Regions from separate parts of the Halomonas sp. YLB-10 genome, predicted to be linked through region 2. Evidence: riboswitches for the same ligand, from Rfam matches in the RefSeq annotation. Region 2 holds a riboswitch; the other holds the start of a gene.

Region 1 (15,875 bases), 220 kb from region 2:
AGCGCGGCGCCACCGGCCAGCATGCCAAGATGACTGCTGTCCTTGGCGGCCACCGACGTCTTGCCGGTGATCTTCAGCGTCTCGATCCCCTGGATCAGGGCTTCGGTACGATAGTCGGCGATATTCACCACCACCGAACCCGAGACACCGAGGCCGAAGCTACCCTTCTGGTCACCGCCGGACGAGGTGGAAGACGTGCCGCCGCTGCCGCCGGAAGACGCCTTGGCGGCACCGCCGAGCTTGCCACTCAACTCCTTGAGCACGCTGTCATAGTTGCTCTGGTTGTTGGGCCACTTGTTGGGGTCGTCCTTGGTGGCGCTGCCCCCAGCCGAACCACCACCAGCGCCCGAGCCGCTGGCGTCACCGGCCGAATCCAGCCCGCTGGTACCGCTGCTGCCCGCCTTGGCTCCGGCCAGGGCGAGGTTGGCTACCACCCCGCCGTTATTGGCCTCGACCAGCAGATCACCTCCTACGGTGATGCTGCCGCTGGCGCTGGCTGGCGTGGTCACACCACCGATCACCGCTCGGGTGTCGCGCTCCATCACCGAGACCACCGCCGACACACCGACGCCAGCGCTTTTGCCGGAGGCGACGCTGCCGCCGATACCAAAGGCGTAGGTGTCGTCGTTGGCGCCGACCCTGAGCGCCGGCCCACTGGCCCCGTCCACCGAGACGGCACCAATGTTCAGCGATACCCCGTCCTGAATCTGCGCCAGGGTGGTGTTGTCGACGATATTGGCCACTGAGGTGGCGTTGAAGGCGACCTTGTCGGCCTTGCCACCGGACACCGCCGCCCCGATCAGCAGGGTGTCGCTGTCGGCGCGCACGTCCAGACTGCTGGCGACCAGCGCCACACCTGTCTCGATGACCGCACGGGTATCCGCGCCGAGCAGATGCACGCCGATGGAAGCACCGATGGCGCTGCCGTCGGACTGGATGCCGGCGAACCCGGACTTGATGGTATCGATATCGCTCTTGAAGGCGTCACGCCAGGCCTCGGCGCTGGCCTCGTCGGCGCCGGCAAAGGTCGGCAAGCTGAGATTGCCGACCAGCGACAGCAGGTGGTTGTCGCTGCGAGCGATGACCTCGACCTGCTGCTCGTCGCTGGGTGTGACGCTGGCCACATCGGTGGCGCCCCCCAGATTGATCCGGGCACCCTCGCGGATGCGGGCCTCGCTGTCCTGATTGACCAGGAAGACGTTGGCGGCACCGGCGATGGCCAGCTTGCCCCCCTCGGCGGTGGCCACGGTCCAGCTGTCGAAGCTGCCGCTGATCCCCAGATTGCCGGTAGTAAAGGCGTTGAGCGCCTCGACGAATTCCTCGATACGGGTCTGCAACGGCGAGCTCAGGGCAGTCCAGCGGCTGTCGTCGCTGAAGTCTTCACTGGCGAGATCCACACCGCTGACGTCGGCCCCCTCGAACTGATAGATCAGGCCGGCCTCGCCCCCGCGCTGGTGGTCATCGGCCACCAGCACCTTGTCGCCGTTGGCCAGGTCTGCCGTACCTTCCGCGCTTGCATGGTCGTAGGTGCCATCGAGTTCACCCAGGGCCTTGCCCGCCACATACAGGTGACGCCCCCACAGGCTATCCATATCGACGCTGTTGAGGCTCTCGGCGGTGACGCTGATGGCATCGCCGGCGTCCAGGTCCACCAGGCCCTCGACCACCGCATCGGCATGGTTGTTCTGCAGCGCAAAGACGAAGCCGCCGGCGACACCGACATCGGCTACCTGGCTGTCTTCCTTCTGATCCTTGGCGCTGTCGGTGCCCTGGATCTCGGACTCCGCCGCGGCGTCTCGCAGCTTGCCGATCAGGGTGTTGCCCAGCACCTTGTCGGTGAAGCTCTCTTCCTTTTCCTTCTTGTTGGGGTCGACGCCGGTAGCGGAGCCCTCGGCGCTGACCGCCGGGCGGTGGGCGCTGGTAGCGCTGACACTGACCGCGCCGGCCACCTCGATGTCGCTGCGCTGGGAGGCGATGGCGCCCAGTCGCGTCACGCTGGTGCCAAGGCGGGCCTCGGCACGATTGATGTCCACCGAGACCGCCAGGGCGGCGGCCACGTCCAGGGCGTTCTTCTGCTGGCCCTGGGATTCCTTGAAGTGCTCGCCGATGGAGGCAGGCCCGCGGTCGGCGATGCCTTCCTTGATCTTGTCACCGATGACGCCGCTGAGCGCCTCCTGAAAGTTGCCGATCACCGATGTCGGCGACAGGTCCTCGGCGCTGGCCGTGGCCCCGTCGACAAGGCTATCGGGGCCACCACCGGGGGCGGTACCGGCGCTGGCGCTGGTACCGCCGTGGTCTTCGCCCTGGGAGGTCTCGGCGCTCAGTGTCAGATCGCCGCCCACACTGACGTCACCGGCCAGTTGCGCCTCGGTGTTGCTGGTCTCGACGTTGATCGCCAGGGCGATGCCGACCTTGCCCTTGTCAGGGGCGGAACTGGCGGAGGTCTCGTTTTCCTCCACGCTGGTCGCCGCGACCACCAGATCATTGCCTGCACTCAGATTGGCGTCTTCCCACACCATCACCCGGGAATCGCTGACCAGCACGCTGACCGCCACCGCGCCGGCCACGCCCTTGAGGCCATCCGGTTCAGCAGAGACGCTCTGGGCGGTGCTGACACTGCTGCTCAGGTTGATGTCATTGGCGGCGCTCAGGGTACCGTGGACGTGCACACTTGAGCGGGTGATCAGGGTGCTGACCGACACACCCAGGCCCCAGGCCTTGCTGGCGCCCACCTCGGTACTGATGTCGAGCTCGGAGGCGACGGTGATGTCCCCGCTGGTGGCGGTGATGACCGCGTCGGAGCCGATATCGATGGCGACCTCGGCCACCATCACCGAGACACTGCCAAACAGCGACAGCCCCTGAAGGAAGTCCAGCGCCGTATCGATGCCCTGGTCGAGGAAGGCCACGCCGGTGCGCAGGTTGAACCAGTCGCGATCGGGATCCACCAGACGCGCATCGATGGTTACGTCCCCGCCCTTGAGCGTGGCCTTGTCGATATCCACCGACAGGTCGAACAGGCCCACGTCGACCAGGCCATTGGCAGGCGCCAGCAGGGGTTGAAACAACTGCGCGCCAAGGTGCAACTCGCCGCTACCGGCATCGATCACACTATCGCCGCCGATCGTCAGCTCACGCGCCAGGATCGACAGATCGTGTCCCAGCGTCGGATCACTCATGCTCAGATCGACGTTGTCCAGGGTCAAGGCACCGTCGGCACGCAGCTCGACACTGCTGTCCAACGTTCTGGTCACGTTGGACAGGGAGGCGTCGCCATCCCAGTAGCCCACCAGGCTGGCGCCCTCACTGACGGTCACGTCGTCGAGCCGGGCGAGGCTCCCCGCCGCCAGTTCCACCTCGACCTGATCGCCAGGCTTGGCGTTCACGATGGTTGTTCCGGTCGCCGCCTCGGCGATATCGATGGCCAAAGCGCCGGTAAAGGCAGTGGCCGTCAGGGTCTTGTCGGCGCCTCCGGTCAGGCTCAGGCGCGCCGCCTCGATCCCGGACAGCGTGGTTGTGGCCGAACCAACGACCAACCCGCCATCGGTCAGCGTCATGGAGTCGCCCGCCGCCGCCAGCAGGCTGTCGGTGCCGGCGCCGCCGTCGACACTGGCGGCGCCGGACACGACGACGATACGGTCATCGCCACGGCTACCGATCAGGGCATCGCTGCCGCCGGCACTGGCGTCCAGCACCACGCCGGTCCCGCTCAAGGCGGTGCTCTGCCATTTGTCGCCACTGACGCCCATGCCGAGTGCATCGGTCAGGATCTTCGCGGTGGCGTCGGCGCTGACGGCGAAGCTCGCGCTTCCCGTGGTGGTGTCGGTGACCACAAGACGCCCGCTGGCACCATCGAAGCTCGCGGTCAGGCCCTCGACACTGCCGAGCAGCACCAGCAGGTCGCCGAGGGTGCGGGCGTCGGCCACATTGAGCGCCCGCGTCTCGCCGTTCTGCAGGGTGAAGCTCAGGTGCGCGCCGGAGTTCTCGAGTTCGCTACCGGTGACGTAACGCGCCAGGTAGGACTCGTACTCCGCCTGGCTGGCGAAGTCTTCTGCACCGGGAATCGCATCGCCCAGCGCCGAGAGGAAGGTCTCGATCTCGGCGTTGGAGGCGCCGCCAGCGGCCATCAGCGCAGTGACCCGGGTCTGTTCGCCGACCCCGTGCCAGCCGCTGGCATCGAGGGTGTTGGCGCCGGCGTTGCCGACCAGCGTCAGCGCCTCGATATCGCGATAGCTCGACGCGGTCCCGCCATCGATGCTGAAGCTGTCCCCACTCACATTGACGGCGTTCTGGCCATCGGCCAGGACGATTTCCAGACGATCCTGGCCGACGCCGCCGCGGATCTCGTTCTGCCCAGCCCCGGCACGAATGACGTTATCCCCGGCTACCGCCACGAACTGGGTCGTGGCCTCGCCACCGATCATCAGGTCGTTGCCGCTGCCCCCCTGGAGATAGACACTGCCGGCAAAGCCACTGGCGTCGAGCACGGTGTCGCCAAACTCGGCACGCAGCATGCCGTGCTCGATGCCGGCCAGGCTGTCACGCCCCGCTTCCCGAGCGCGCACCTGGGTCGAGGTCACCGTGGCGCTGGCCCCGGAAGCTCCCAGCGCCAGACCACTGCCGACCAGCGCCTTGGCGAAGGAACCGTCGTCGGCCACGGCCATGAAGTCGCCGATAAAGCTGATGCGCCAGCGTACCTGCTGTTCTCCAGCAGACTCGAACAGCTCGCGGGCCACCTGCAGGTTGCCTTCGCCCACCGCAGACAGCGCCTCGAGCGCCTGCTGTACCGCCAGGGCGTCGGCGTCCCAGGCCAGCGCCACGGTCTGCTCGCCGGCGAAGTGAAAGACCACCGTCTCACCGGCGCTGCGCGACCACACCAGCTCGCGCTCCTCGGCGACGTCGCCGCGCACCAGGGTGGCGCTACCGCTGCCACCGAACAGACGCAAGCTGTGGGAAGTACTGCCCAGCACCGAGTCGCTGCCGCTGCCACCATCGAGGCTGTTGCTGCCGCGATTGCCGAACAGCACGTCGTCACCGACACCCCCGACCAGGGTGTCGTTGCCACTGCCGCCCAGGAGTACCGCGTCGCCGGCGCCGGCCTTGAGGGTGTTGTTACCGGCGACGCCTTCCAGCTGAACCGAACCGCTGAACGCAGAGGCGTCCAGCATATTGGCAGAAGCACCGCCCACCAGGGTGGCGAGTTCGACGTCGCCCAGTACCCAGTTGGTCCAGCCGGTCACGCTCAGCGCGGTATCGGTCAGGGTCATGTCGGCGTCGGCGCTGGCCTCGATGCGGTCGTTGCCGCCACCGGCCTGGACACTGCCGCCCCCGGCGCTGAGCACGAATCGGTCGTCCTGCGCGCTGCCGACAAGTTGGCTATTGCTGGCGCCATCCAGGCTCTGGAAGGTCACGCCGGAAAGCGAGTAGCCGCTGGCGTTCAGCGTCTGGCCGGTCCCCGCGGCGGACAGCACCAGTTCCACGGGCTGGCGCTGGAAGCTCAGGCTGCCGTCGCCGGTGGTGACCGTGGCGGTGGCGCCAGCGCTGGTCAGGGTGATGTCCCCGGATGCGCGCTGCACCACGTAGGTCAGCTCGACCTCCTCGGGGGTGAACTCACTGCCCAGCTCACTCTGCTCGAAGCGATCGCTGCCGCTGACCGACACCAGGGTACTGCGACCGGCGCCGGCTTTCAGGGTATCGTCGCCGCCGCCCCCGACGATCAGGTTGTTGCCATTACCCCCGTCCAGGATAGTGTCGATCTGCGAGGTGACATCACCGATCAGGCGGTCGTCGCCGCCGGTCCCAATGACGTGATTGAAGCCATCGATACCGACGAAGCCGGTGGCCTTGCCTGTCCCCAGATCGACCTCTACCGAGGTGGAGAAGTCGCTGAAGTCGAGGATCTGGCCGGCCCGACCGTCGAGTCGGTCGATGCCGTTGAACGCGATATTGCCAAGCCCCAGACTGCCCTCGTCGTAAAGCGACCAACGCGCCCCGTCCTGGCTGCTCGAGAGCCGGTGCCGAGCGGCATCGTCCGTGGCTGACAGCACGCCGTCGTCACCCTGGCGATAGGAGGCGGCGTTCACCGTCTCGATGCCCGTGAAACTGAGCCAGCTATCGTTGCGCGCCGCCGTGGTGGTGCTCGACCAGTCCACGCTGCCCGCCCCATCGGCGCTCACCTGCCACTCGGTGTTGCCCTGGATGCCCTCGATGCGATCATCGCCCTCGCCCCCCGCGAAGGTGATGGTCAGCCCCTGGCTATGCTCGAGTGCCAGGACGTCGTCGCCGTCGCCGCCCTGGAAGCTCACCAGCAGACCATCCGCCTGGCCCAGCAGGCTCTGGTCCACGCGCAGGATGTCCTGGGCGTCGCTGCCCTGAATGACCACGCCGCCACTGGCCTTGGCGTCATCGAGGCCGCGTGAGGCCACCACCTGACTGACACCTTGCTCGTCGAGTTCGACCACCTGCAGCACCTGCTGCTGGTTCTCCTCGACCACCCGCAACGTCATCTCGGCGCCACCGGCCACGCTGGCGGTCAGCGGGTCCGCCGACATCAGCATGCGTGGCTCGAGTCCCTCGAACACGAACCGGGACGGCTCTGCCTGGGCACGACGAGCACGCCTGGGCTGGCGGAGAAGACGAGCGATCAATTCGGACAGAGGCTTGCGCTGGTGGCGACTCATGGGGGGACTCCGGTGGCGAAAAACGTCAAGAGGCGCATCGCGGCGACGATACGCCCCCTGATCTCGGTCGATCAGTGAACGGGAGTGTCCTGTTCGGCGTCAGACGCGACCGCCTCCTCGGCGGGGTCGCCCTTGGCCAGAGCACCCAGCCGCGAACCACCCTGCGCCTGACGGCTCAGTCGGTTGAGATTGCGCAGCGACTGCAGGTGGACGTAGAGCAGCTCCAGTTCGTCACTGTCCAGCAGCGCCTTGAGGCTGTCCTCGGGCAGCGCCTTGAGCTTCTGACGGTTGACCGCCTGGAAGCCGGTCAGGGTGCGCTGACCACCTTCCGGCAGGCGAATCTGGGCCTCGACCGACTCGAGCAGGTCGAGCTCGACCAGACGGGCGCAGAAGGCGCGGGTGCGCTGGAAGTGCGCCTGATAGTCCTGAAGGAAGTCCAGTACCTTGCCCAGGTACTGGGTCTGCTCACCGTCGGCGTCGAAGAAGCGCTCGCCGCGACCGTCACGATTGAGCCCTTCGTAGTCATCATCGATGCACAGGGTGAAGGTCTTGTCGTTGTCGGCGGAGGCAAACACGAAGGGATAGCGGCGGAAGAAGGCCGGTACGTACTCACCGCGCCACTGGCCTTCACGGTCCACCAGCAGATTCTGGTCCTGCTCGAGTCCCAGCACGGCGACCGGCAGCACCCCGTCGTCGGCCTGGGTGAAGACGATCGGCAGGTCGGTGGCGGCGGTCGGAAATTCGGCCGCCATCAGCGGCACCGAGTTCACCCCGCTGGCAAAGCCGAAGTCCTTGCCGACCTTGAGCGACAGCTCGCGATGCTTGTCGCGGGTGATCGGCTGAACGTTGCGATAGATCAGAAGTTGAGTCGCCATGAAAGAGTCCTCTTGTACTTGAGTGTCGTCCCTGGGCCTGGACGTCAGCGTCGTTGCGCGGCCAGCGCGCCGGTGGAAGTCGGGGAGACCAGTGTCACCCCGTGGTAGAAGGTCACGAAGGGTTCGCCTTTCGCATCGAACCCCAGAGAAAGGTTGCTCAGCGGCTTGTCGCCGTGGGCGGCAATCCACTCGATCGCCTGTGCGCGCGACGTACAGCGCCACTCGCGAGCCAGCGACAACAAAAGGCCCGCCAGTTCGCCCAGACGTATCTCGGCCGGATGTAGATGCAGATTGATGGAATCACGACCGGTATCGCGGCCCTGGCGCCGTTCCTCGATCCTCACGGTCAACGGTGGCCAGGGCTTTCGTGCCAGCGCGTGGCTGACCTCGAGCTGTTCGATCACGTCGCCGACGAGCGGGGGCATCGCCGCAAGCGTGCTCGCCATTGCATGGCGCACCGCCTCGGCGCTCTCGAGCAGGACATAGTCGGAGACACTGGCGTCGACGCCAGGGCGCCACTTCCACGCCTGGTACAGCGGGAAGCGACGCCCCGGCAGGGCCTTGTCCGGCAGCGGCGCTTCCCAGTACACCTTGGTGGTCGCGGCCTCCAGCCCGAGATGCAGATAGTGCGCCATCGCCTGCGTCGACAGTCCGGCGACAAAGGCCCTCCGGTCGCCAGGCGCCAGCGCCAGCGACTCCAGCAACCCCTCGAGGCGCACCGCAAGATCGTCGGCGTCAACGCCCTCGAGCGGCACACTGTAGAGCCTGCGCTGATGCGCCCAGCGGGCGGGAGCACACTTGACCGAGCGCTCGGCACTGTAGGGACGCGCGAGGCTATCGAGCCAGGACTCGATCAACGCCTGACGCTCGGCGAAGGGCCGGGGTTCAGTGCTGGAAGGCAAGGAGGTCCATCCGGTCATTCATATGGGCGTCGATCTCCGCCAGGTCTTCGCCATTGATGACGCCGGCGGCATGCTTCAGCCGCAGCACGCTGATCAGGTAGTCGTAGCGCGCACTGGCAAGTTCGCTGCGGGCGAAGAACAGATCGCGCTCGGCGTCGAGCAGTTCGAGCACCGGCATGACACCAGATTCATAGGCCACCTGGCGGTATTCGACGATGCGCTGGTTGGCGGTCAAGGACTCGCTGAGCGCCCTGACCCGGGACATGGCGGTGACGATACCCTCGAAGGCCGCACGTATCTCGCGGTCGAGTTCACGCCGCACCTGTTCGAGTCGAGCCTGCCCTGCCTCGATCAGACGGGTCCCTTCGCGCACCTCCGACGACACTCGCCCACCGCTGTAGACCGGCACACCGAGGCCGACCCGAATGGTCTGGGTCTCGACCTCGCTGCCGCCGCCGAACAATGAGCCCTCGGTCTCGTCGTTGTCGTAGTCGAGACTCAGATCGAGGGTCGGATAGTGACCACCACGACTCACCTTGACCTGCTGATTGGCCACTTCCACCGCCAGCCGTGCGGCTGACAGACGAGGATTACGCTGCATCGCCAGCTCGATCCAGGCCTCGACTGACGACGGTTCCGGGCTCGCCAGGGTCAGGTCCTCATCGACCAGGCTAAGCTCCACCGGACGCACGCCGCTGACCTCGGCCAGGGCATTGAGGGCATCGCGCAGACGGTTGGCCACGTCCAGCTCGCGCGCCTCGACCTGCAGAAAGCGCGCCTGGGCGTCGAGCAGATCGATCTCGCGAATCAAACCGTCCTCGAAGCGCGCCCTGACCTGCTCGAGATTGGTCTGGACCTGCTTCTTTTCGGCTTGCAGGAAACTCAGGTTTTCCGACAGGGCGAGTACCGCAAAGTAGCGTTCGGCCACCCGCAGGTAGAGATCCTGGCGCGAGACCTCGAGCTCGGACGCGGCCTGCTGGATCTCCAGCTTGGCCTGGCCAAAGGCTGCCCAGCGGGAATAGTCATAGATCGACTGCTCGAGCGAGACACCGTAGACGGTGGTCGGGTAGGACGTGCTGCCGCTGCCGTAGACCTCGTTGTCGGTACTGACGATGTCCTGGGAGATCTCGCTGCGCTCGACATTGACATTGATCTGCGGCAGCAGCGCTGAGCGCGCCTGATAGTAACGCTCATCGGTGGCCTGCTTACCATGAAAGTCGGCCTGAAACTGAGGATCGCTGTCCACCGCGAGCTCGTGAAGTTCCAGCAGACTTTCTGCCAGCACGGACGGAGCAAGCAGGCACGCCCACCCGCCCAACGCCAGGCCGAACGCAAGCTTGTTGAGATGCATGATGATTTTTCCCCTGCGCACCGGTGGGACAAACACCGGCATTACGCAACTGCTTTGTAATATTTTATTAACAACGGACGTACGATATTACCCACATCTTTTGTAGGAACACAGCTCCTATCTACTCTTTTGCAGGCAACATGATCAACGCAGTATCGACGCAGTAGGAAACTACATCGCAAAAGATGAGAAAGTTCATACTCGCTATCGCATTCCGCCACCGAAGGGAATCGGGTAGCACATTGAAACCTGGAAAGTTCCGAAATTACGCGGGACAAGAGACCATCTTCAGGTACACGGGAGCGGCGGCAGCCATGCGCCAAGCAGGTTGCTTCAAGGCCTGGCAGCCGCTGTCACCTCAGCCCAGCCACCTGAGATTACCCAACCACTCACACTGATCCTTTCAGACTAGACCGAAAGAACGAGCAAAGTCCTACGTCAGCGATGATAACGCCGCACCTGGCGACACCTGGGCGCTATTCATCCAGGCTGGCAATGCGGTTGCGACCACTACGCTTGGCGCTGTACAGGCGCCGGTCGGCGCGCTCGAACAGCGGTGCAAACCCCTCCCCCTTGCGATACTGGCTGACGCCGATGCTGATGGTGATGCGAATCGTCTGTCCATCCGACAGGGTGATTTCCCCCCCTTCCACCGCGCGACGCACCCGCTCGGCCGCCTTGATCGCCTCGGGCAAGGCGGTTCGCCGCATGACCACCACGAATTCCTCGCCGCCGGTGCGCGCCACCAGATCGCCATCACGCAGGCAGTTGGCTACTGTTTGCGCCAGCCAGGTGAGCACCTGGTCACCGGCCGCGTGACCGAAACCATCATTGACCTGCTTGAAGAAGTCGATATCGACCGCGGCCAGCGAAAACACCATCCCGCCACTGTCGCATTCCTCGATCAGGCGGGTGACGTGGCGATCCAACTGGCTTCGGTTGGGGAGTCCGGTCAAGGCATCGGTCATCGCCTGGTCTTCCAGTTGATCACGTTCGAGGCGAATACGCTCGACCTCCATCTCGTTGGAAATGACACGTTCGACGGCCCCGACCAGTAGCCGGACCAACTCGATGTCGACCTCGCTGAAGGCGTGCCGGCGCACCGACGGACTGGAGAAGTTCAGGGTTCCCCATACCTTGCCCTGGATCCGCAGCGGTGCACCGATATAGGTCTCCAGCTGAAAGTTCTCGTAGCAGGGGTGGCCCTTGACTCGCTCGTCCTGCCCGGCGCGGTGGGTATGGAAGACGTCATCGGCGTCGAGGGTCAGCCGACAGTAGGTGTCACCCAGTGCAAAGCTATCGCCGGCCCCTACTGGCGCATTATCCGAGGCCGCCCAGCGCACCGTGTAACGCTCCCCCTCGACCTGACTGACAAGCGCGATATCCAGCCTCAGGTAGCTCAAGGCGTCACGCAGCAGCATGTCGACGATCTCTGATACTCCGATATCGGTGCGATTTACCCCGGTATGGACATCCCGCAACAACTGGATCATCGAGCGATACTCGGAGACGTCCTGGATGATGGCGTAGAAGCCCATCACTTCATCTTCCACCACGTCCGGCAGATAGTGGACCTTGAAGTAGATCTGGCGACCGTCCTGGAGCACCAGGGAATCCTCGTAGCTGACCTCCTGCCCCGCCAGCGCCAGATCGAAACGTGGCCGGATCTTGGCGTAGGAGTCTGCATCGAGCACCGAAGACACCGGCTGCCCCATCAGCGCCTCGGCAGGCTGGCCGATGAAGTCGAGGTAGGCACGATTGTTGAAACGGAAGCAGAAGTCGCGGTCGACGTAGGCCACCATCACCGGCAGATGGTCGGCCATCCGCGCGATGACACCGCGGCTTGCCTTCTGCCGAGCCGACAGTCGCAGCACCAGCCCACCATCGGCCAGGCGACAGCAGCTACCATCGCCCAGTTGCAGCGGCATCGAAGGCTTGGCAGCGTGAGCGGCACCCCGGGATGCCAAGGCTTCGGCGACCCTGGCGACCTCGCCAGGCAGCTCTGCCAGCCCCCGCCCGATCCAGACCTCTCCAGGCTCGCCCAGCACGCTCACGGCATCACCGACCACGTCGTACACCTGCAACTCCGGCGTCAGGCGTACCAGCACCGTTCCGGACGACACCAATGCCTCTTCCACCCAGGCAAAACGCTCCATGAGGACAACTCCTTGCGTAAGCCCTGCCCTGGACCGGCAGCAGGTCAATACCCTGGCGGCTCGCGTGCCGTCTTCTCTAGCCTATGAAAAGATGCTTATAGATGCCGGGTTATTTCGCTTGCCCGCTTCCACGTTATGCTGGCGTCGCCGACACCGCCGCGGGAGCTGCCCATGAACCACCAGGACCTTGTCGCCATCGAACACGCCCTGACGCTGGCCAATCGCGGGGATACCAGCTGGCTTTGCACGCGTCTGGACACCCTTGCTCCCGCCTTCCCCCACCTGAGCGTCACCAGCGATGCCGATGGCCCCGGGTACGCCGGACAGCCCATCTTGCTGCCCCAGGCCCGGGACGGCGGCGCCTGTCTGGTCAATATCGACAACAACGCCAACGATGGCACCCCCTGCCTGGTCGAGCGCCTGTCACCGAGCAGCGAGACCCTGGTGCACCTGGAGGTCATCCATGCAACGCTCGCCGGCCAGCCATCGCTGATTCGCCGCGTCAGCCTGGGCAGTACGTCCATGAACCTGCAGCGACCCACGCCAACCAGTCCGCTGGTCCAGATCGGCGACGACGTCGTCGAGGTGCTGATCCAGCCGGCCTTGCGTCTGGTGCTGACCGGCCACTCCCCGGTCAATGCCGACCTGGCGCGCCAGGGACAACGGCTCGGCTTCGAGGTCATCCTGTGCGCCCCGGACTACCCCGACACGCATCACTCGACAGCGCCCCTGCCGGCAGGCGTCGAGTTCCAGCGCGCGCCCGCAGCTCCCTTCCTGCGCGGCGGCGGCGGGCACCGACGCACCCTGGTGATGGACGCCACCGACGCCTCGACCATTGCGCGAGCGAGCCGCGAGGCCTGCTGTCATGGCTATCTGGCGATGACTGACATCGATCCAAGCCGAGCGGCGAACTGGCTTTACGATGGCTGGCACAGCCTGCGCACCTCGCCCACCGTCTGACGCCCCGTCGCTGCGGCCAAAGCGCCAATTGACAGCCATCGGAGGCGGTCCTACGCTGTGCGCATTCCTGGGGGAGCCTGACGGCTGAGATTCCGCATCACGCGGTAACCCTTTGAACCTGATCCGGGTCATGCCGGCGAAGGGAAGGATGGTTGCGTTATCTCCTCTTTCTTCCTGTCCGCCGCTCGTCCCGCCTGTCCACCGGTCCCTGCGGACAACGACAAGAAAGAGGTCTTCTTTCGATGATGCTCGATCCCACCTGGACGGCGCTGTGGCTTCTGCTGTGCGCCGCCATCTTTGCCATCCCCGGCCTGATCTATGCCCGACGTCGTCAGGGCGGCCTGGATGACTACATCTCGGCTCGCAACAGCCAGAACACCCGCGCCACGGTGTTGACCCTGGTGGCCACCACCCTGGGCACCTGGATCCTGTTCGGCCCCGCCCAGGCGGCCACCTGGGGCGGCATCGGCGCCGTACTCGGCTATGCGCTGGGTTCCATGGTCCCGCGCCTGGTGATGATCCCGCTGGGACGACGCATGCGTGAGCTGATCCCCGAAGGCCACGGCCTTACCGAGTTCGTGATCCATCGCTACGGGCGCACCATGTACGCCTTCACCCTGACGATCATGCTGTTCTATCTGTTCATCTCGCTGGCGGCAGGCCTCACCGCAATCGCCCATATGGTCACCCTGCTGGCGCCGATCCCGCTGTGGCTGACCGCCTGCGTAGTGATGATCGCGACCCTGCTCTACACCTTCTACGGCGGCCTGCGCACCACCATCTTCACCGACAAGGTACAGATGCTGGTGATCCTGCCGTTGCTGGCGCTGCTGCTGGTGTTCGGCTGGCAGGCCGCCGGCGGCGTCGCGCCGACGCTCGAGGGCCTGCAGGAACGTGCGCCTCAGTTGCTGGATGTCACCGATGCCGGTGGCCTGCGTGCCGGCCTGACGTTCTTTATCGCGGTGATGCTGACCGGCCTGTTCTACCAGGGTACCTGGCAACGCATCTACGCCGCCCGGGACAGCAAGGTGCTGCGGCGGGGCTTCTGGATCGCAGGGCTGTTCAACTTTCCGGTGATCGTGCTGATGGGCCTGTTCGGCCTGGCGTTCGTCGGCCTCGGGCTCGAGGGAGACGGCTCGGTGGCGCTGTTCAGCGTGCTGCTGTCCGAGGTGCCGCTGTGGTTCGCCCTGGCCCTGATTCCGCTGGGTCTGGCCCTGGTGATGAGCAGCGCCGACACCACCGTCAACGCCACCTCCAGCATCATCGCCGTCGACATGCACCGGCTGCTGCCCCAGGCCAGCGAAGCCACCCTGATGCGCCTGGCACGCTGGCTGATCGTCGCCGCAGCGGTGCCGGTGACCTGGGTGGCAGCCCAGGGCTACAGCGTGCTCTATCTGTTCCTGCTGGCGGACCTGCTGTGCTCGGCGGCGGCCTTCCCGGTGTTCTTCGGTCTGTTCAATCGCCGCTACGACGGGCGCAACGCGGTCCTCAGCACCGCTGCAGGGCTGGTCGCCGGCCTGGCGATGTTCCCGTCTCCCAGCGGCGGTACCGCCACCCTGCTGGAATCCTTCCTGCTGGCGGCCTTCGTGCCGGTGCTAGTCTCGCTGGTGCTGATGAAGCTGCTGCCATCCCGCCAGGACTATGACTTCACCCGCATGGGCAGTCTGGTGCGGCGTTTCCAGAGCTGACACCGCCACGCTGACAGCCTGGCAAGGCGTGATAAAAAACAGCGGGACGTGCTGACGCGTCCCGCTGTTGTCGTTTCAAGGCCTGGCGATCAGGGGCCCTGGCAGTTCCGGCTCATCAGCGCTCGGGACGCGCCAGCCCCAGGTGGTCGCGCAGGGTGCGGCCCTGGTACTCGCGTCGAAACAGCCCGCGGCGCTGCAGTTCCGGTACCACTTGTTCGACCACGTCCTCGATGCTGTCCGGCAGCGACGGCGGCATCAGGTTGAAGCCGTCCGCCCCGCCCTGCTCGACCCAGCGCTGCATCTCGTCGGCGATACGCTCCGGGGTGCCGACCATGGTGCAGTGGCCGCCACCGGCGGCGAGCCGTCCCAGCAACTGGCGCAGCGTCGGTCGTTCGCTCTCGATGATCCGCAGAATCGTGGCGTAGCGCCCCTTGGGCCCGCTGAAGGCCTCCAGTGGCGGCAACTCGGGCACCGGGGCATCCAATTCCCAGTCGCTCACGTCCTGACCGATGAACTGACTCAACTGGCGCCGGGAGCTGTCCACCGGCAACAGTTCGTCGAGCTCCCTCTGCTTGCGTCTGGCCTCCTCTTCGGTGGAGCCGACGTAGGTGACAAGCCCCGGCATGATCGCGACCTTCGGTCTGCCCGCGGCCTTTACCCTGGCCTGAAGATCGCTGTAGTAGGCCTGGGCCGAGGGCAGATCGTAGGCCACCGCGTAGATGGCCTCTGCGTAGCGCGCGGCCAGGTCACGGCCCTGATCCGAGGCGCCGGCCTGGAACAGCACCGGGTGGCCCTGGGGCGGACGCGGCACTGTCAGCGGGCCATCCACCAGAAAGTGCTCGCCGTGATGGTGAACGGGACCGACCCGGCTGGCGTCGACGTAATCGCCCTGGCGATCCCTCACCAGGGCGTCGTCACTCCAGGAGTCCCACAGCGCCAGCACGGTATTGGCGAATTCCTCCGCCCGGGCATAGCGCTCGGCGTGGCTTGGCATGGCCTCGAGCCCATGGTTGCGCGCCTCGCTGTCGAACATCGAGGTCACCAGGTTCCAGCCCAGGCGTCCGCCGGAGATATGGTCCAGCGAGGCCAGCATGCGCGCAGCATGAAACGGCGTATAGAAGGTGCTGGAGACGGTCGAGATCAGCCCGATGTGTTCGGTGGCCCGCGCCATGGCCGCCAGCATGGTCAGTGGCTCCAGGGTCCACAGCGGGCCGTCGGCGACGCTGCCCACGGCGTGACCATCGGCGAAGAACACCGCATCGA
Region 2 (15,875 bases):
TGCGTCCGGCGCTCAAGCGCCCCAATCTCACCCTGGTCAAGCGAGCCCACTGTCAGCGGCTGCTGCTGGAGGGCAAGCGCGTGGTCGGGGTCGAGTACCGCCAGGGGCAGAGCACCCATCGGGCAAGCGCCAGGCTCGAGGTGCTGCTGTCCAGCGGCGCCATCGGCTCGCCGCAGATCCTGCAGTGCTCCGGCATCGGGGACCCCGACCACCTGGCCGAGGTCGGCGTCGACTGCCGTCATGCACTACCAGGCGTCGGCGAGAACCTGCAGGACCATCTGCAGATCCGGCTGGTGTTCAAGACCTCCTGTCGCACCCTCAACGACGAGGTGCGTCATCCGCTGAGAAAGCTGGCGGTAGGCACCCAGTACGCCCTGACCCGCACCGGACCGCTGACCCTGGCGGCCAGTCAGGTGTGCATCTTCACCCAGTCGCGGGAGGGCCTGGATCGCCCGGATATCCAGTTCCATATGCAGCCGCTGTCGGCGGACAAGCCGGCCGAAGGGGTGCATCCGTTCTCGGCCTTCACCTCCTCGGTGTGCCAGTTGCGTCCGACCAGCCGGGGGCGTATTCGCATCACCAGCGCCGACCCCGCCGTCTATCCCTCGATCCAGCCCAACTACCTGAGCACCGAAGAAGACTGTCGCGTGGCGGTGGACGCCATCAAGGTGGCGCGACGCATCGCCGAGCAGGCACCGCTTGCCGAGGTGATCACCGATGAATACGTGCCGGGGCGGGAGTATCAGAGCGACGAGCAATTGCTCGAGGCCGCCCGGCGCTACAGTCAGACCATCTACCACCCGGCGGGCACCTGCAAGATGGGCCACGACGACCTGGCGGTGGTCGATGACCGACTGCGGGTGCACGGCCTCGAAGGACTGAGGGTGGTGGACGCCTCGATCATGCCGATCATCGTCTCGGGCAACACCAACGCCCCGACCATCATGATCGCCGAACGCGCGGCGGACATGATCAAGGCCGATCGCCGTGCCCAGGCGCGCGTCGCCTGACGTGCAGCGCTGGAACCTCGACAGCGGATCGATGCCATCGGGGCCTGGCCTTACTCGAGGCCGCGCTCTGGCCCTAACGTCGCGGTAGCGGGCTGGGCCAGGATCAAATCAATAGCGCGTCATCGGCTGACCCGCTGAGCGCGACCCCTGATACGCGAACAACGAATAAACGAGAGGACGCCCATGTCCCAGCCAACGACACACGCCAAGCCCGAGACGCCCGTGACCGGGTGGCGTCGCCATCTGGAGCCCGCCCGGGAGCGCATGCCGGGGGTGCTGATCTGCATCACCATTGCCCTGGCCACCACCTTTATCGCCGATCACTACGGTGGCCCGACCCTGCTCTACGCACTGCTGTTCGGCATGACCCTGCACTTTCTCAGCGAGCAGGGCCCTTGCCTGGTGGGGGTGGAGTTTGCCGCCCGCACCATCCTCAGGCTGGGTGTTGCCCTGCTGGGTGTACGCATCACCCTGGAGCAGGTGGCGGAACTCGGGATCGGCCCGGTGGTGACGGTGGTCGCCGGGGTGGTGCTGACCATTCTGGCGGGAAGCGTGCTGGCGCGACTGCTGGGGCTGAAAAATGACCTGGGGCTGCTGACCGGCGGGTCGGTGGCGATCTGCGGCGCCTCGGCGGCGCTGGCACTGTCTGCGGCGATGCCGCGCAACGAGATCGCCGAGCGCAATACCATCCTGACCGTGGTCGGGGTGACGACGCTGTCCACCGCCGCCATGGTGCTCTACCCGCTGCTGGTCGGCGCGCTGGAACTGACCGACACCCAGGCCGGCATCTTTCTTGGTGGCACCATCCATGACGTTGCCCAGGTGGTCGGTGCCGGCTACATGATTTCCGACGAGACCGGCGACATCTCTACCTTCGTCAAGCTGTTGCGGGTCGCCATGCTGGTGCCGGCGGTGATGGTGTTCATGCTGCTGTTTCGCCGCGCCCGTGGCGGTGAAGGCGGCAAGGTGCCGATGTTCCCGAGCTTCCTGGTGGCCTTCGTGGCGCTGGTGCTGATCAACAGTCTTGGCGTGATCCCCCAGGTGATGGTCGAGGGCATGACCGACCTGTCGCGCTGGTGCCTGGTCACCGCCATCGCCGCACTCGGTATCAAGACCTCCTTCCAGAAGCTCGCCGTGGTCGGCTGGAAGCCCGTCATCCTGATGGTCGCCGAGACCGTCTTCCTGCTTGGGCTGGTGCTGGTGTGCCTGTATACCGGCATCGCCGAGTGGTAGCGAGCGGTCCCGGGCGAGTTAGAAAGCAACGCAAAGCCCACACAAACACCGAGGCCCCGGTTCTCCGGGGCCTCGGCGTTTCTCACGGTCTGTGGCGCTGTTCTGGTCGTTACTGACCGGCCTGGATCGCGGTCAGCGCAATCGTATAGACGATGTCCTCGACCAGGGCGCCCCGGGACAGGTCGTTGACCGGCTTGTTGAGGCCCTGAAGCATGGGGCCGATGCTGACTACCCGAGCGCTGCGCTGGACCGCCTTGTAGGTGGTGTTGCCGGTATTCAGATCCGGGAACACGAACACCGTGGCGCGGCCGGCCACCGGTGACTCCGGTGCCTTCTGCCGGGCCACGCTGGCGATGGCCGCAGCGTCATACTGCAGCGGGCCATCGATGGCCAGGTGCGGGGCCCGTTCCCTGGCGATGCGGGTGGCCTCGCGGACCTTGTCGACGTCGGCGCCGCTGCCGGACTCGCCGGTGGAGTAGCTGATCATGGCGACCCGCGGCTCGATGCCGAAGGCCTCGGCGCTGGTGGCGCTCTGCAGGGCGATCTCGGCCAGCGCCTCGGCGTCGGGGTCGGGGTTGACCGCGCAGTCACCGTAGACCACCACCTGGTCGGGCAGCAGCATGAAGAACACCGACGACACCTGGCCGTAGCCGGGGGCGGTCTTGATCAGCTGAAAGGCCGGGCGCACGGTGTTGGCGGTGGTGTGCACGGCGCCGGAGACCAGGCCATCCACCTCGCCTTCGGCGAGCATCATGGTACCCAGCACCACGCAGTCATGAAGCTGGGCCTCGGCGGTCAGTGGGGTCAGCTTGCCACGTCGGCGCTCGACCATGGGCGCGATAAAGCGGCCACGCTCGGCGTCCGGGTCGAGGATCTGCAGATCGTCGGGCAGCTCCAGACCTCGCGCCTTGGCCACCTCCAGGATGGCGCGACGCTTGCCCAGCAGCACGCAGTTGGCGATACCGCGACGCTGGCACAGGATGGCCGCTTCCAGGGTGCGCGGCTCGTCGCCTTCGGGCAGCACGATACGCCGACGCTTGTGCTGGGCCATGCTGACCAGTTGATGGCGGAAGGCTGCCGGTGACAGGCGGCGCTGGGCGTCGTCGTGAATTAGTGCCAGCAGCCAGTCACGATCCAGGTGATCGGCGACGAAGGCGCAGATGGCCTCGGCGCGCTCGTGATCATCGACCGGAATGCCGCCGGACATCTCGGTGAGCCGGGCCACGGTGGCGTAGCTGTCGGTGTCCACCGAGAGGACCGGTAGCCCCGAGGCCAGCGCCGGGCGACAGACGTCGATCAGCTGCTGGCTGGGTGACTCGCCGTGGGTCAGCAAGAGACCTGCCAGGGGCACGCCGTTCATGGTGGCCAGCGCCGCCGCCAGCAGGGTGTCGTCGCGGTCCCCGGGGGACACGATCAGCTCGCCGGGACGCAGGGCGTAGAGCAGGTGCTCGGCGCTGCGGGCCCCCAGCGTCGAGTGAGCGACGCGGCGGCGATCGGCTTCGCCGTGGTGCAGGATCCTGGCATCGAGGGCGCGGGCCACGTCTACCACTCGCGGTGCGGTCAGGGAGGCCCGGTAGGGCACCGCCGCGACCACCGGCAGGGTCAGATCGGCGCCGCTGGCGAGCTGCTGCTGCCAGTGCTGGCGATGGGCGCGGGCCTCGACCTCGCTGACCGAGGCCAGGGTCTGGTCGATGGCAGAGCCGTCGCCGTCCCCCGGCAGTCGCATCAGCATGGCACCCAGAGTACGGACCGAACCCACCGCGTCGATGCTCTGGCGATGGAACTGCAACTGCTTGGCCAGCTCCTGGGGATCGGCGATCTGGCCATCGGCGACCAGTACCACCTGGGCGTCGAGGGCACTGGCCAGGCGCACGTTGAGGTCGAAGGCGTAGGCGTTTCGCGGCAGTGGGCGAACGCCCTCCACCACGATCAGCGCCGGTGCCTTGCCGGTGGCAGGGCGGGCGACGCGGGCGTGGCGCTCCACGGCGAGTTCCAGCAGACCATCGCGATCGTCGCGGCCGAGATACTGCTCCAGTGTCTGGCGCGAGATCGGACGCGGCGAACCTATGCCCAGGGTACTGGCCACCAGCGAGCGGGCGCGTTCGTCGTTGTCACTTGCCTGCTCGCCACCTTCGGACTGGCTGAAGGGCTGCAGAAAACCCGCGTCCAGCCCCAGCGTATCCAGCGCACGAAGCAGGCCGAGGCCGGCGGAGGTGAGGGCGACGCCGTCGTCGATGGGGATCAGCAGCAGCGTGCGGGACTGGGTGCTCACAGAACCTCCTCGAGCTTTGGCGTGGACGTCAGGCTCACGATCAATTCCCGGGTCTGGCTGGCGATATAGCCTTCCTCGTCGGTGGGGATGACGCGGATCTCCGGCGCCGAGCTGGCGCCTCGGTCGTGGATCTGGCCTTCCTCGCCACGCCCGAGGCTCTCGTTGGCGTCAGCGTCCAGGCGCACACCGAGGGCCTCCAGGTGGCCCAGCGTCCGGGCGCGCACCAGGGCAGAGTTTTCGCCGATGCCGCCGGTGAAGGCGATGCCGTCGATCCGGGGCAGGGCACAGGCCAGGCCCGCCAGGGACTTGGCCAGGCGGTAGCAGAAGACTTCGATGGCCAGGCTCGCGCCGGCGTGACCTTCACTGGCGGCCTGTTCGAGCTCACGCATGTCGTTGGTCAGCTCGGACAGCCCCAGCAGTCCGCTCTTCTGGTTGAGCAACTGATCGACGCCCTCCAGCGACATGCCCAGCTGCCGCGCCAGGTGCAGGTGCAGGCCGGGGTCGACGTCACCGCTGCGGGTGCCCATCACCAGGCCTTCCAGCGGGGTCATGCCCATGCTGGTGTCCAGGCTTCTGCCGGCCCACACCCCGGTGGCGGAGCAGCCATTGCCCAGGTGGGCAATCAGCCAGCCGCCTTCACCACGGGCGCTGACTTCTGCCAGGCGGCCGGTCACGTAGGCATGGCTCGAGCCGTGGAAGCCGTAGCGACGGATGCCGTGTCGGCTGTAGAGCTCTTCGGGGATGGCGTAGCGGTAGGCGTGGGGCGGCAGGGTCTGGTGGAAGGCGGTATCGAACACCGCCACCTGAGGCAGATCCTCGAACAGCCGGCGCGTGGCGACGATACCGTCGAGGTTGGCCGGATTGTGCAAGGGAGCCAGGCTGATGGTCTGGCGAATGGTGCGCACCACGGCGTCGTCGAGCAGGGTAGCGGCGGTGAAGCGCTCGCCGCCGTGTACCACCCGGTGGCCGATACCGATGGGCCGGTGGACGCCAAGGTGCTCAAGAATCGTCTTGAGCGCCAGGGCGTGGGTCGCACGGGGAAGCGAGACCTCGCGGGCGCTGCCGTGTTCGTCCGTCAGCTTGAGGCGAGCCTCGTGGCTGCCCAGGCGCTCGGCGATACCGGACAGTCGGGGAGCGTCGGGGGCCTGATCGATCAGCGCGAACTTGATCGAAGAGGAGCCGCAGTTGATCACCAGAATCGGGGCTTTCATGCCATCTCCAGAAAAGACGCCTTGGTGAGGCGAGAATGCGTGGGATGGCGGCGAATCTAGCACCGCCCCGGGGCGCGAATAATTGGCCTGGGGAGGTAGTCGAACGGCTTTGCTGGTGGATCCGACGAAGCCGTGATGAGCGTCAAGTGCATGAATCTTCGGATTAGACTTTTGTCTAACTTTGTGCGGCAGAACTGGAACCGGGCGTACAAGACTTGCATCCCCGAGCAGTCGAACGCTGCCCGGGGATGCGCCGGGGAATGGCTTGTCTCAGACCTCCTTGTTCAAACCTCCTTGTACAGCTCAGCGCCTTGTTCACGGAAGACCCGGGCGCGCTCCTCCATGCCGGCCATGACGGCGTCGCCGTCACCCTCCAGGCCGTTGTCGCGGGCGTAGTCGCGGACCTCCTGGCTGATCTTCATGGAACAGAACTTGGGGCCGCACATGGAGCAGAAGTGGGCCACCTTGGCGGAGTCCTTGGGCAGCGTCTCGTCGTGATAGGCGCGGGCGGTGTCAGGGTCGAGGCCCAGGTTGAACTGGTCCTCCCAGCGGAACTCGAAACGCGCCTTGGACAGGGCGTTGTCGCGGCGCTGGGCGCCGGGATGCCCCTTGGCCAGGTCGGCGGCGTGGGCGGCAATCTTGTAGGTGATGATGCCGGTCTTGACGTCGTCCTTGTCGGGCAGGCCCAGGTGTTCCTTGGGGGTGACGTAGCACAGCATGGCGCAGCCGTACCAGCCGATCATCGCCGCTCCGATGCCCGAGGTGATGTGGTCGTAGCCCGGGGCGATATCGGTCACCAGTGGCCCAAGGGTATAGAAGGGCGCCTCGTCGCAGTACTCGAGCTGCTTGTCCATGTTCTCCTTGACCAGGTGCATGGGCACGTGGCCGGGGCCTTCGATCATCACCTGGACGTCGTGCTTCCAGGCGATATGGGTCAGCTCACCCAGGGTCTTGAGCTCCGCCATCTGGGCCTCGTCGTTGGCGTCGGCCACCGAGCCCGGACGCAGGCCATCGCCCAGCGAGAAGGCCACGTCGTACTGCTTGCAGATCTCGCAGATTTCCTCGAAGTGGGTGTAGAGGAAGCTTTCCTGGTGATGGTAAAGGCACCACTTGGCCATGATCGAGCCACCGCGGGAGACGATGCCGGTGACCCGGTTGGCGGTCAGCGGCACGTAGCGCAGCAGCACGCCTGCGTGGATGGTGAAGTAGTCCACGCCCTGTTCGGCCTGCTCGATCAGGGTGTCGCGGAACACCTCCCAGGTGAGGTCCTCGGCCACGCCCTTGACCTTCTCCAGCGCCTGATAGAGCGGCACCGTGCCGATCGGTACCGGCGAGTTGCGGATGATCCACTCGCGGGTTTCGTGGATGTTCTGGCCAGTGGACAGATCCATGATGGTATCGGCGCCCCAGCGGATGCCCCAGGTCATCTTCTCGACCTCTTGCTCGATGGAGGAGGTCACCGCCGAGTTGCCCAGATTGCCATTGATCTTCACCAGGAAGTTGCGCCCGATGATCATCGGCTCGGCTTCCGGGTGGTTGATGTTGGCGGGGATGATGGCGCGCCCGGCGGCGACTTCCTGGCGCACGAACTCTGGGGTGATCTCCTCGGGAAGACGGGCGCCGAAGCCCTGCCCGGGATGCTGGTGGTCAAGGATGCGCTCGACCTCATCGCTGCCTCGATAGCCATCGGCCAGGGCCTGTCGACGCTGGTTCTCGCGGATGGCGATGAACTCCATCTCCGGGGTGATGATGCCGCGGCGGGCGTAGTGCAGCTGGGTAACATTGCCGGCGCGGCCATCGGCGCCACGACGTGCGCGGCGCGGCGTACGAGTCAGTTCGAAGCGCAGCGGAGCGAGCGTCGGGTCGTTGGCACGTCGGCGACCGTAGTCCGAGGTCGGGCCATCGAGCCATTCGGTGTCGTCGCGCTCCTCGATCCAGGGCCGGCGCAACTCGGCAAGCCCGCGACGCAGGTCGACCTCGACCTGGGGATCGGTGTAGGGGCCGGAGGTGTCGTAGACCAAGAGCGGCGGATTGGCCTCGTCGGCCCCGGAGGTGCGGGTCGCTGACAGCGAAATCTCGCGAAACGGCACCCGCAGGTCGTCGCGGGAGCCCTTTACATAGACCTTGCGCGAACCCGGCAGGGGCGTAACTGCGGCCTGGTCGACCTGGGCGGTCTCGGCCAGGAAGTGCGCGCTATGGCGGGGTTTGTTTGCGGAAACGGGTTGATCGAGCGGCATTGGCTTGTCCTTCTCACGGCACTGGGTGCTGGCGTTGTTGTGTGCATCGCGTGAGGAAGGAGGGGGCGTCGTGGCCTGGGCCGTGAGCGCTTGATCCCTACGCTGGTCCTCACCGCGATGCCATGGCATCGGGGTTACCCCCAGATCAGGTTCAACGGGTCCCATGCGCTGCATGATCTCAGCCGCCTCTGGCGGCCCCCCGTCAAGCGTGGTGCTGATTGTGTTAGTCGCTTAGATCGAGCCCCATCTGCCAGAAGTCGATCTCGAGTCGTGTCGCGTCGGCGAATATCCGTGACAGTCGCGCAAAGCGCTCGCCGGATACCTGGGCCAGCTGATCGTCGAGCCAGGCCTGCTCCTGGCGTGCGGCGGCCTGGAAGTCGTCGCTTTCGTACATGGCGATCCAGGTGTCGAAGGGATTGTCTGCACCGCGCAGGGTGTCCGAACGGGCGTTGAGCGTTCTCGCGATATCGGCGTAGCCGACCATGCAGGGGGCCAGCGCCACGTGCAGGTCCAGGAGGTCGCCGCGGCTGCCGGCGTCCAGCACGTAGCGGGTATAGGCCAGGGTAGCGCGAGCTTCGGGCAGCTCGGCGAGTTCGGCCTCGCCGATGCCCCAGTCACGGCAGAAGGCGAGATGCAGGCCGAGTTCCACATCGAGGATGGTCTTCATGCCGTCGAAGGCGCCGCGCAGCTCGTCGAGGCTGTGGCTCTTGTAGGCCGCCAGGGCGTAGGCCCGGGAGAACTGCAGCAGAAACAGATAGTCCTGCTTGAGGTAGTGACGGAAGCTGGCGTCAGCCAGTTCACCACGGCCAAGGGCGAGCACGAAGTCGTGTTCGATGTAGGCGTGCCAGTCATCGCGGCAGGCGTCGACAAGATCGGTAAAGCGGTAGCCCATGTTACCTCCGGTTGGTGCGGATCCGGAGTGCGGCGGCTGAGGACACGGCGACGAGAAAGGAGGGAGGTGCGCGCGCAGGGGCTGTCACCACCGCCTGATTCCCTACGCCGGTTCAAGGTGTGAAGCCACACCGCACCCGGATCAGGTTCCACGGGATCGGCGCTGGCGGCCGGTGATTCGTCACCCTGGCCCTGCGCCATCTCAGCCGGATTCACCGGCACCCCGTCAAGCGAGTCTGGATCGAGTCTAGCATGACCTCGAAGGGAGTCCACCTCGGCTTGGCAAGAACCGATCCCGATCAGTAGATACGCCGCTGGGGGGAGGAGGTTTCCACGATATCGCGAGAGTGCAACTGCCCAGATATCTGGAGAAGTTTCCGCATGGTTGAGAATGCATTTTATCCGATTGAGGAAAAGTGGCGAAGTAGAGTCCTGATTGATCAATTCGACAAAGTTTCGACGATTTTGTTGTTATTTAAAGGGATATTTGCGTGGTTTTTCTTGGATGTTCTCTGGATTGTATTTGCGTGTTTTGCGGCTGCCTGATAGAGAATATGTGAGAGAATCTAGAGTGAAAAAAGTACGTTTGTTTTATCGATATTCTGACAGTCGTTGTGCGCTTGATGACTCCTTTGTGAAGAAGGGCAGAAAGTGACAGGTGTGTTGGTCCCGTCTTTATGGGAAGCATTGGTTCGCCGAGTTTTCATGGAAGCTAAAAATGCTTGCTTTGTTCTCTTTTGAACCACCCGTGGGGCAGGGAAATGGTGCATGGGAAAGGTTCTATGAAGGGCTCCGGGGCCGTTGTCAGTGCTCGTTTCTCAACACAATAGACAAATATTTCGCCTATCTTTTTTTATGCAAATATTTTAGAAAGGAAGACGAGATGCCAGTGTTGGCGTAAACACTCCTATTCGTCGTGGTAATGTGTGATTTAAGATAGACGTTATCAATTTTGTTCGTTCACGACCGATGTTATATATTATGTTTGAGGTGATTAATATGAATCCATATTCGACACTTCCAGACCGTGCCTTCTGGAAAAAAGCTGTATCAGAAAAGTCGATTTTTGACATATCCAATTTGTGGTCTCCAAAGTTCAAGATCACAAAGGATAGTAGGGTGGTTACCTTCGGTTCCTGCTTTGCGCAACATATTGGAAACGCTCTTGATAGCAGAGGGTTCAACTGGGTCTCGACAGAAACTCCACCTAGGGGGCTCTCGCAGGAAAATGCAAAAAAATACAATTACAATATATTTTCGGCAAGAACCGGGAATATATACACCACCTCATTGTTGAAGCAGTGGGTAGAGTGGGCAACAGGGATAAAAGAGCCGCCTGAGGAGATTTGGGAAAAGAACGGAAGGTTCTATGATCCCTTTCGCCCCGTGGTGGAACCAGAGGGTTTCTGTAGTAAAGAAGAGTTAATGCTCTCTCGAGAGGAGACAATAAAAGCGTTTAGGGAATGCATCTTCTCATCAGACTTCTTTGTCTTCACCTTAGGGTTGACTGAAAGCTGGTTCAATTCGGAATACGGCTACGAGTATCCGATGTGTCCCGGGACTTCAGCAGGGACCTACCTGAAAGGTATCCATGCGTTCAAGAATCAGATGTATCCCTCTGTGATGAATGATCTGCGAGATGCCATAGAAATAATGCGTCATGAGAATCCTGAGTTACGCTTTATATTGACAGTTTCCCCTGTTCCTTTGGTAGCGACAAACTCCAGGAACAACGTGATCGTCGCTACAATGGAATCCAAGTCAGTGTTGCGTGCCGTGGCTGGGCAGATTTCTAGAGGTTGTAATTATGTGGATTATTTTCCTTCGTATGAAATAATCAACAGCCCGGTTTTCAAGGGGGTGTTTTTCGAACCCAATCAACGAAGTGTTAACCCCCACGGTGTCGATTTTGTGATGAATCATTTTTTTTCTTCTCTGAGGAAAAAGTTTGGCGCTGAGATTTTCGGAAAACAAAACAAGAGGGTAGGTAGCGTAAAGAAAATGAATGATCTGGTTTGCGAAGAAGAGATCTTCGACGCCTTTGGAGGTAAGGAATGAAGAAAAATATTTGTGTGCTGGGCAATAGCCACGTTGGTGCTTTGAAAAGAGCCTGGGACCTGATGCCAGAGTGGCATCAAGAATATAATCTTGTCTTCTTTACCGCTAGAAGTAATGGCTTGGGTGGACTGTTTCTCATCGATAATAAACTGGTTCCAAAAACAGATAGATTAAAGAGGACCATCACCTATACATCGGGTGGCAAGAGTGAGATTGATATCGTTGAATATGATCTATTCTTGATTTACGGACTTCAGATGGAAGTTTTTTTTGTCGAACCTGGAAAATTTTTTTCATCAGCAGTAATAAAGCAAACCGTGCTGGATAGTGTCAAGGGTACGACGTCCTGGAAGATCATGGAAATGATCAGGAGCGTGACCAATAAAAAGATATATGTTGGACATAATCCCCTGCCTATTCGGAAGAAAGGTGATGATAGAAGTTATCCTCCGGAAAGCTACCTGTCCGGAATAAAGTTGATGAACGATGAAGTGTATGATAAATGCAATGCCGAGTTGATCGCTCAGCCTGCTGATACCATCGTCAACGGATGTTTTACGGAGCGGGAGCTCTCGAAGGGAAGTAAAAGATTGCCTGTAGGGGATGCCATGGATGAGGAAGCGCATCCAGACCATGATATCAGGCATATGAACGAAGAGTTCGGGAAAAAGTGGCTATCCTGCTTTTTAAGTAGAGATTGACAAAGGGTTTTCCTGGCGGATGTGTGTTATCCGGAGCTGGAGAACGCTCTTTGTAGAGCAAAGCGTTACCACCAGACAGCGGCAAACAGATGAATCATGGATCACGCTACTATGCTTGACGTGTAGTAGTCCGCTGGGATTCCCCCTCCGGATGATGCAAAAGGAGGGGGAGGACACAACGCTGTGCCACGGCACCGGCTCAGTCGACGGGCTTCTCGCCGGAGACCTCCGGCGCCGATTCCGTGCCGTGCTCGCGAAAGGACTGCACCGGCATCTCGCGGGGGACTTCCCGTGGCGGCTCGGCCGGGGTCGCCGGCGGCGGTGGTGCCTCGGCGACGCGAAGCTCGCCTACCACCGCCGGGGGGCGGGTCTCGCTCGGGACCAGCAACAGGCCGGCGCGCCTCAGGGCCCGGCCGATGCTCAGGCTGGAGCTCCAGCGGACCAGCGGAGCGGCCATCACCAGGCCGAGCCACACCGGCGTCAGCCAGATGAAGAAGCTCGGGGTGAAGGCCCAGGTCACCAGCGCCCACAAGGCGCCGATCAGTGACCATAGCCAGGTGTGGCGAAAGGCTTCCTTCCAGGGCAGGGCGCGGCCCTCGCGGGACTGTGGATCCCAGGCCACGGTGCGGCCGCTCAGTACCTGAATCACGAAACGACTGTGGAACACCATCATCAAGGGCGCGATGAGCATGGCAAACAGCGTCTCCAGCAGCATGCTGGCGACGAGCCGGGCCCGTCCGCCATAGGCCTGTGGGTTCTGGATCAGCCCCAGCACCAGCCCTAGCACCTTGGGCATCAGCAGCATGCCCAGGGTGCCGATCAGCAGCGGCATGATCAGGTTGGGTGGGGCGATCGGCCAGTCGGGAAACAGCTGCGAACTCGAGGTGAAGAAGTTGGTCGGCACCAGCGCCCGGATCAGGGCGTCGATGGTGCTGATCACCAGGATCGCCAGCCACACCAGCGACGACAGGTAGGCGAGGGCACCGAAGAAGAAGTGCAGACGGCTGAGCACGTGCAGTCCGCGCCCGCCGAGCAGGCGCATATGCTGCAGATTGCCCTGAACCCAGCGCCGGTCGCGCTTGGCGTAGTCGAGGATATGACTCGGCATCTCTTCGAAGCTGCCGCCCAGGTCGGTGCGCATGCGCACCTGCCAGCCGGCACGGCGCAGCAGCGCCGCCTCGACGAAGTCGTGGCTCAGGATATCGCCACCCAGCGGTGGCTTGCCGGGCAGCTCCGGCAGGCCACAGGCATCGGTGAAGGCGTCCACGCGAATGATGGCGTTGTGGCCGAAGTAGTTGGCCGCGGTGGCGTGCCAGAAGCTCAGACCGCTGGCCAGCATCGGCGAGTAGAGTGCAGCAGCGAACTGGTTGGCGCGGCCGAACAGGCTGTCCTGGCGCACCGGAATCGGCACCGTCTGCAACAGGCCAAGGCGCGGGTTGGCCATCATCTCGTCGATCAGCTCGATGACGGTGGTGCCGCTCATCAGGCTGTCGGCGTCGATCACCAGCATGTAGTCGTAGTGGCTGCCCCAACGGGTGCAGAAGTCGCCCAGATTGCCTGCCTTGCGCCCGACGTTACTGTCACGGTGGCGGTAGTGCAGTTGGCAGTGGCCTTCCAGGCGCTTCTGCAGCTCGGCCATGGCGGCCTTTTCCTCGGCCACCACCTCGTCGTCGGTGCTGTCGCTGAGCACGAAGGCTTCCACCTCGATGCCTTGCGGCAGGTCATCCAGATCCTTGCAGGTGGCCTCGAGTCCGGCGGCGACTCGCAGCACGTCCTCGTTGTGGATCGGCATCACCAGGGCGGTGCGGGAGTGGGAGCCTTCGGGCCGCATGGGATAGGAATGGCGCGGCTTCAGGCTCAGCGGGTCACGCCCGGTCAGGTTGAGCACGAAGCCGATCAGCGCGCTCCAGAAGGCCATGGTGATCCAGCCGAAGGTGATCGCGAACAGGCCGATGATCGCCATCTCGAGCGGACTGATGCCCTCCACGTAGAGGATCCTGAACATGGTCCAGACCCCCAGCGCCGTGGTGGCGGCAATGGCCAGGCCGACGCCAAGACGTCGCAGGCGTGGCCAGGGTACCTCGGGAGTATGGGCGTTCATCAGGGGCTCCAGATGCTGTTCCAGGTTTCGCTCAGGCGCTCGCCACGAAGCATGAGGGTCAGGCGGATATCAGCGGGCTGGTCGCCGTCGGGCAGCAGCGTGAAGCTGGCGCGCCAGGTGTCGTTGTCGGGCAGCGGTGTGACCTTGGCCTCGGCGGTCTCGCCGCTGGAGGTGGTCAGGGTCATCTCGACCGGTTGGCTGGCATCGAGTCCCTCGAGCTCACCGCCGCGGAAGTCGATGATGAACTGGCGCAGGCGCTCGTCGGGGGGATCGCTCTGTCCCGGCACACCGCCCCAGCCCTGGCGCGAACGCACCACACGAGCCAGCGGTTCGGCCGTGGGGGTGTCGCCGAAGGTCCAGGTACGATAGCGGTAGGTGCGGGAGTCGCCGGCCATCAGCGGGTTGGCGGGCACCCAGTAGGCGGTGATGTTGTCGTGGGCCTCGCTGTCGGTGGGGATCTCCACCAGCTCGACGTGGCCTTCACCCCACTCGCCCTGGGGTTCGACCCACTGACTGGGGCGACGCTCGTAGCGGGCCTCCATGTCCAGGTAGGCGTTGAAGTGCTGGGGCCGCTGGACCAGGCCATAGCCCTTGGGCGAGGTGTCCTGCAGCCCTGAGATCTGGAGGCTTTCGGGGTTTTCCAGCACGCGCCAGGTCCACTCGTCGGTGCTGGTGGCCATCAGCAGGCCGCTGGAGTCATGTACCCGGATGCGGTAGTCGTCCTCCTGGCGGCGATCCATCTCGCCATGCAGGAACATGCTGGTCAGCGGTGCGACGCCGAGCTTCTCGACGTCTTCCCTGGCAAACAGGCGTGCCTCGGTGTCGACCTGGGTGCGCTTGCCCGGGGCGATGTCGAAGCGGTAGGCGCCGGCCAGAGACGGGCTGTCCAGCAGCGCCAGCACGGTCATGTGGGTATCGCCGGGCTGCGGCTTGACCAGCCAGTATTCGCGAAAGGCGGGAAACTCCTCGCCCCGGGGCAGGGCGGTGTCGATGGCCAGGCCACGGGCCGACAGGCCGTAGCCCTGGTCGCGGCCGACCAGGCGGAAGTAGGACGCGCCCAGAAATACCGCGAACTCATCCTTGTAGTCGGCGCGGTTGAGCGGGTAGTGCAGGCGAAAGCCGGCATAGCCGAGCCCACTCAGATCGAGCTCGGCGAGGTCGGCGGCATCGTCGTCGTAGCGAAAGCGCTCAGGCTCGAAGGGCAGCGAGCGTACCTCGCCATCCTCCAGCAGGTGGATATCCACCGGCTGGTCATACAGAAAGCCTGGGTGGAAGAGCTCCACCTCGAAATCGCCATCATCCTTCCACAGTGCCCGCTCATCGCGGTAGCGAATCTGTCGGTAGCGGTCGTAGTCCATCTCGGTTAATGCCTCGGGCAGCTCGGCCGAGGCCTCTTCATAGGGGGACGCGGCCAGTTCCTTGGCCCGGTTCGTGACCTGTTCGAACAGCGCGCCGGTCTCGACGGCCATGGCCGGCGTCGTCAATGCGGCGCTGGTGATGACGCCGACGAAGGCGAGCGCCAGGTTGCGCGAGCCAGGTCGCCGCCGAGCAAGGGTGTGTCGTGCTCGAGATATTGCCGTGTCCAAGTGCGCTCTCCTTGCGAGCGGACGAACGCCCGGTGGCTCGGGTTCGCCCGCTGGGGGTGTAGGGGATCCTTCTGCCGTTCACATCGATGGCATGTTCTATGCGACTTTCTATGCCACTTTCTATGTCGCTTTCTATGCCAAATCGAGCCAGCCTTTAATCTAGCCTATTGGCCGAGACAAAAGTTGCAATAGATGTCATTCGAGTGCATTTGAGGGTTTGTGCTAATTCGGGTTCCGTGTCGCCGATTAGCGACGGTGTTGGGGTGGGCAGGTTACTGAGCGGTAACAGGCGAAGTGGATGCACGAGCTTGCGGTCGAGGCAGCGCGTATCTGCTGTGTAGATACGTACAGGAGGGGAGTGATATGGAACTCAAGATTCAGAAGTGGGGCAATAGTGCCGCCATCAGGTTGCCAGTTGAATTGCTTCGACAGCTGGGCCTCAGCGATGGGGATTTGCTGGAAGTCGAGGAAACTTCCCACAGGTTGGTGTTGAAGCCTGTGGCGTCAAAGCCAAAGTATTCCCTGGAGGAATTGCTGGCACGCTGTGATCCCGAGGCTCCCGAGCCTGAAGACCT

What was found. A riboswitch is a leader RNA that binds a small molecule or an ion and turns the genes downstream of it on or off. The one in region 2 is predicted to bind thiamine pyrophosphate.
Region 1: it holds a riboswitch for thiamine pyrophosphate, as region 2 does, so the genes downstream of both, EBB56_RS00060 (sodium:solute symporter family protein) here and tenA (thiaminase II) in region 2, are expected to answer to the same signal.

The regions. Positions count from the first base shown of each region.
Region 1 covers NZ_RRCU01000001.1:29,922-45,796, forward strand. Annotated here, with positions in the region: gene EBB56_RS00030 (LEPR-XLL domain-containing protein) at 1-6,680, opposite strand, end outside; gene EBB56_RS00035 (SapC family protein) at 6,752-7,555, opposite strand; gene EBB56_RS00040 (hypothetical protein) at 7,600-8,457, opposite strand; gene EBB56_RS00045 (TolC family outer membrane protein) at 8,441-9,808, opposite strand; gene EBB56_RS00050 (diguanylate cyclase) at 10,285-11,964, opposite strand; gene EBB56_RS00055 (hypothetical protein) at 12,136-12,924, shown strand; TPP riboswitch at 12,984-13,086, shown strand; gene EBB56_RS00060 (sodium:solute symporter family protein) at 13,167-14,612, shown strand; gene EBB56_RS00065 (LLM class flavin-dependent oxidoreductase) at 14,728-15,875, opposite strand, start outside.
Region 2 covers NZ_RRCU01000001.1:250,622-266,496, reverse strand. Annotated here, with positions in the region: gene EBB56_RS00990 (GMC family oxidoreductase) at 1-1,010, shown strand, start outside; gene EBB56_RS00985 (YeiH family protein) at 1,194-2,243, shown strand; gene pta (phosphate acetyltransferase) at 2,353-4,515, opposite strand; gene EBB56_RS00975 (acetate/propionate family kinase) at 4,512-5,726, opposite strand; gene thiC (phosphomethylpyrimidine synthase ThiC) at 6,011-7,963, opposite strand; TPP riboswitch at 8,041-8,175, opposite strand; gene tenA (thiaminase II) at 8,187-8,855, opposite strand; TPP riboswitch at 8,937-9,090, opposite strand; gene EBB56_RS00960 (GSCFA domain-containing protein) at 9,854-10,912, shown strand; gene EBB56_RS00955 (hypothetical protein) at 10,909-11,613, shown strand; gene mdoH (glucans biosynthesis glucosyltransferase MdoH) at 11,813-13,714, opposite strand; gene EBB56_RS00945 (glucan biosynthesis protein) at 13,714-15,300, opposite strand; gene EBB56_RS00940 (AbrB/MazE/SpoVT family DNA-binding domain-containing protein) at 15,664-15,875, shown strand, end outside.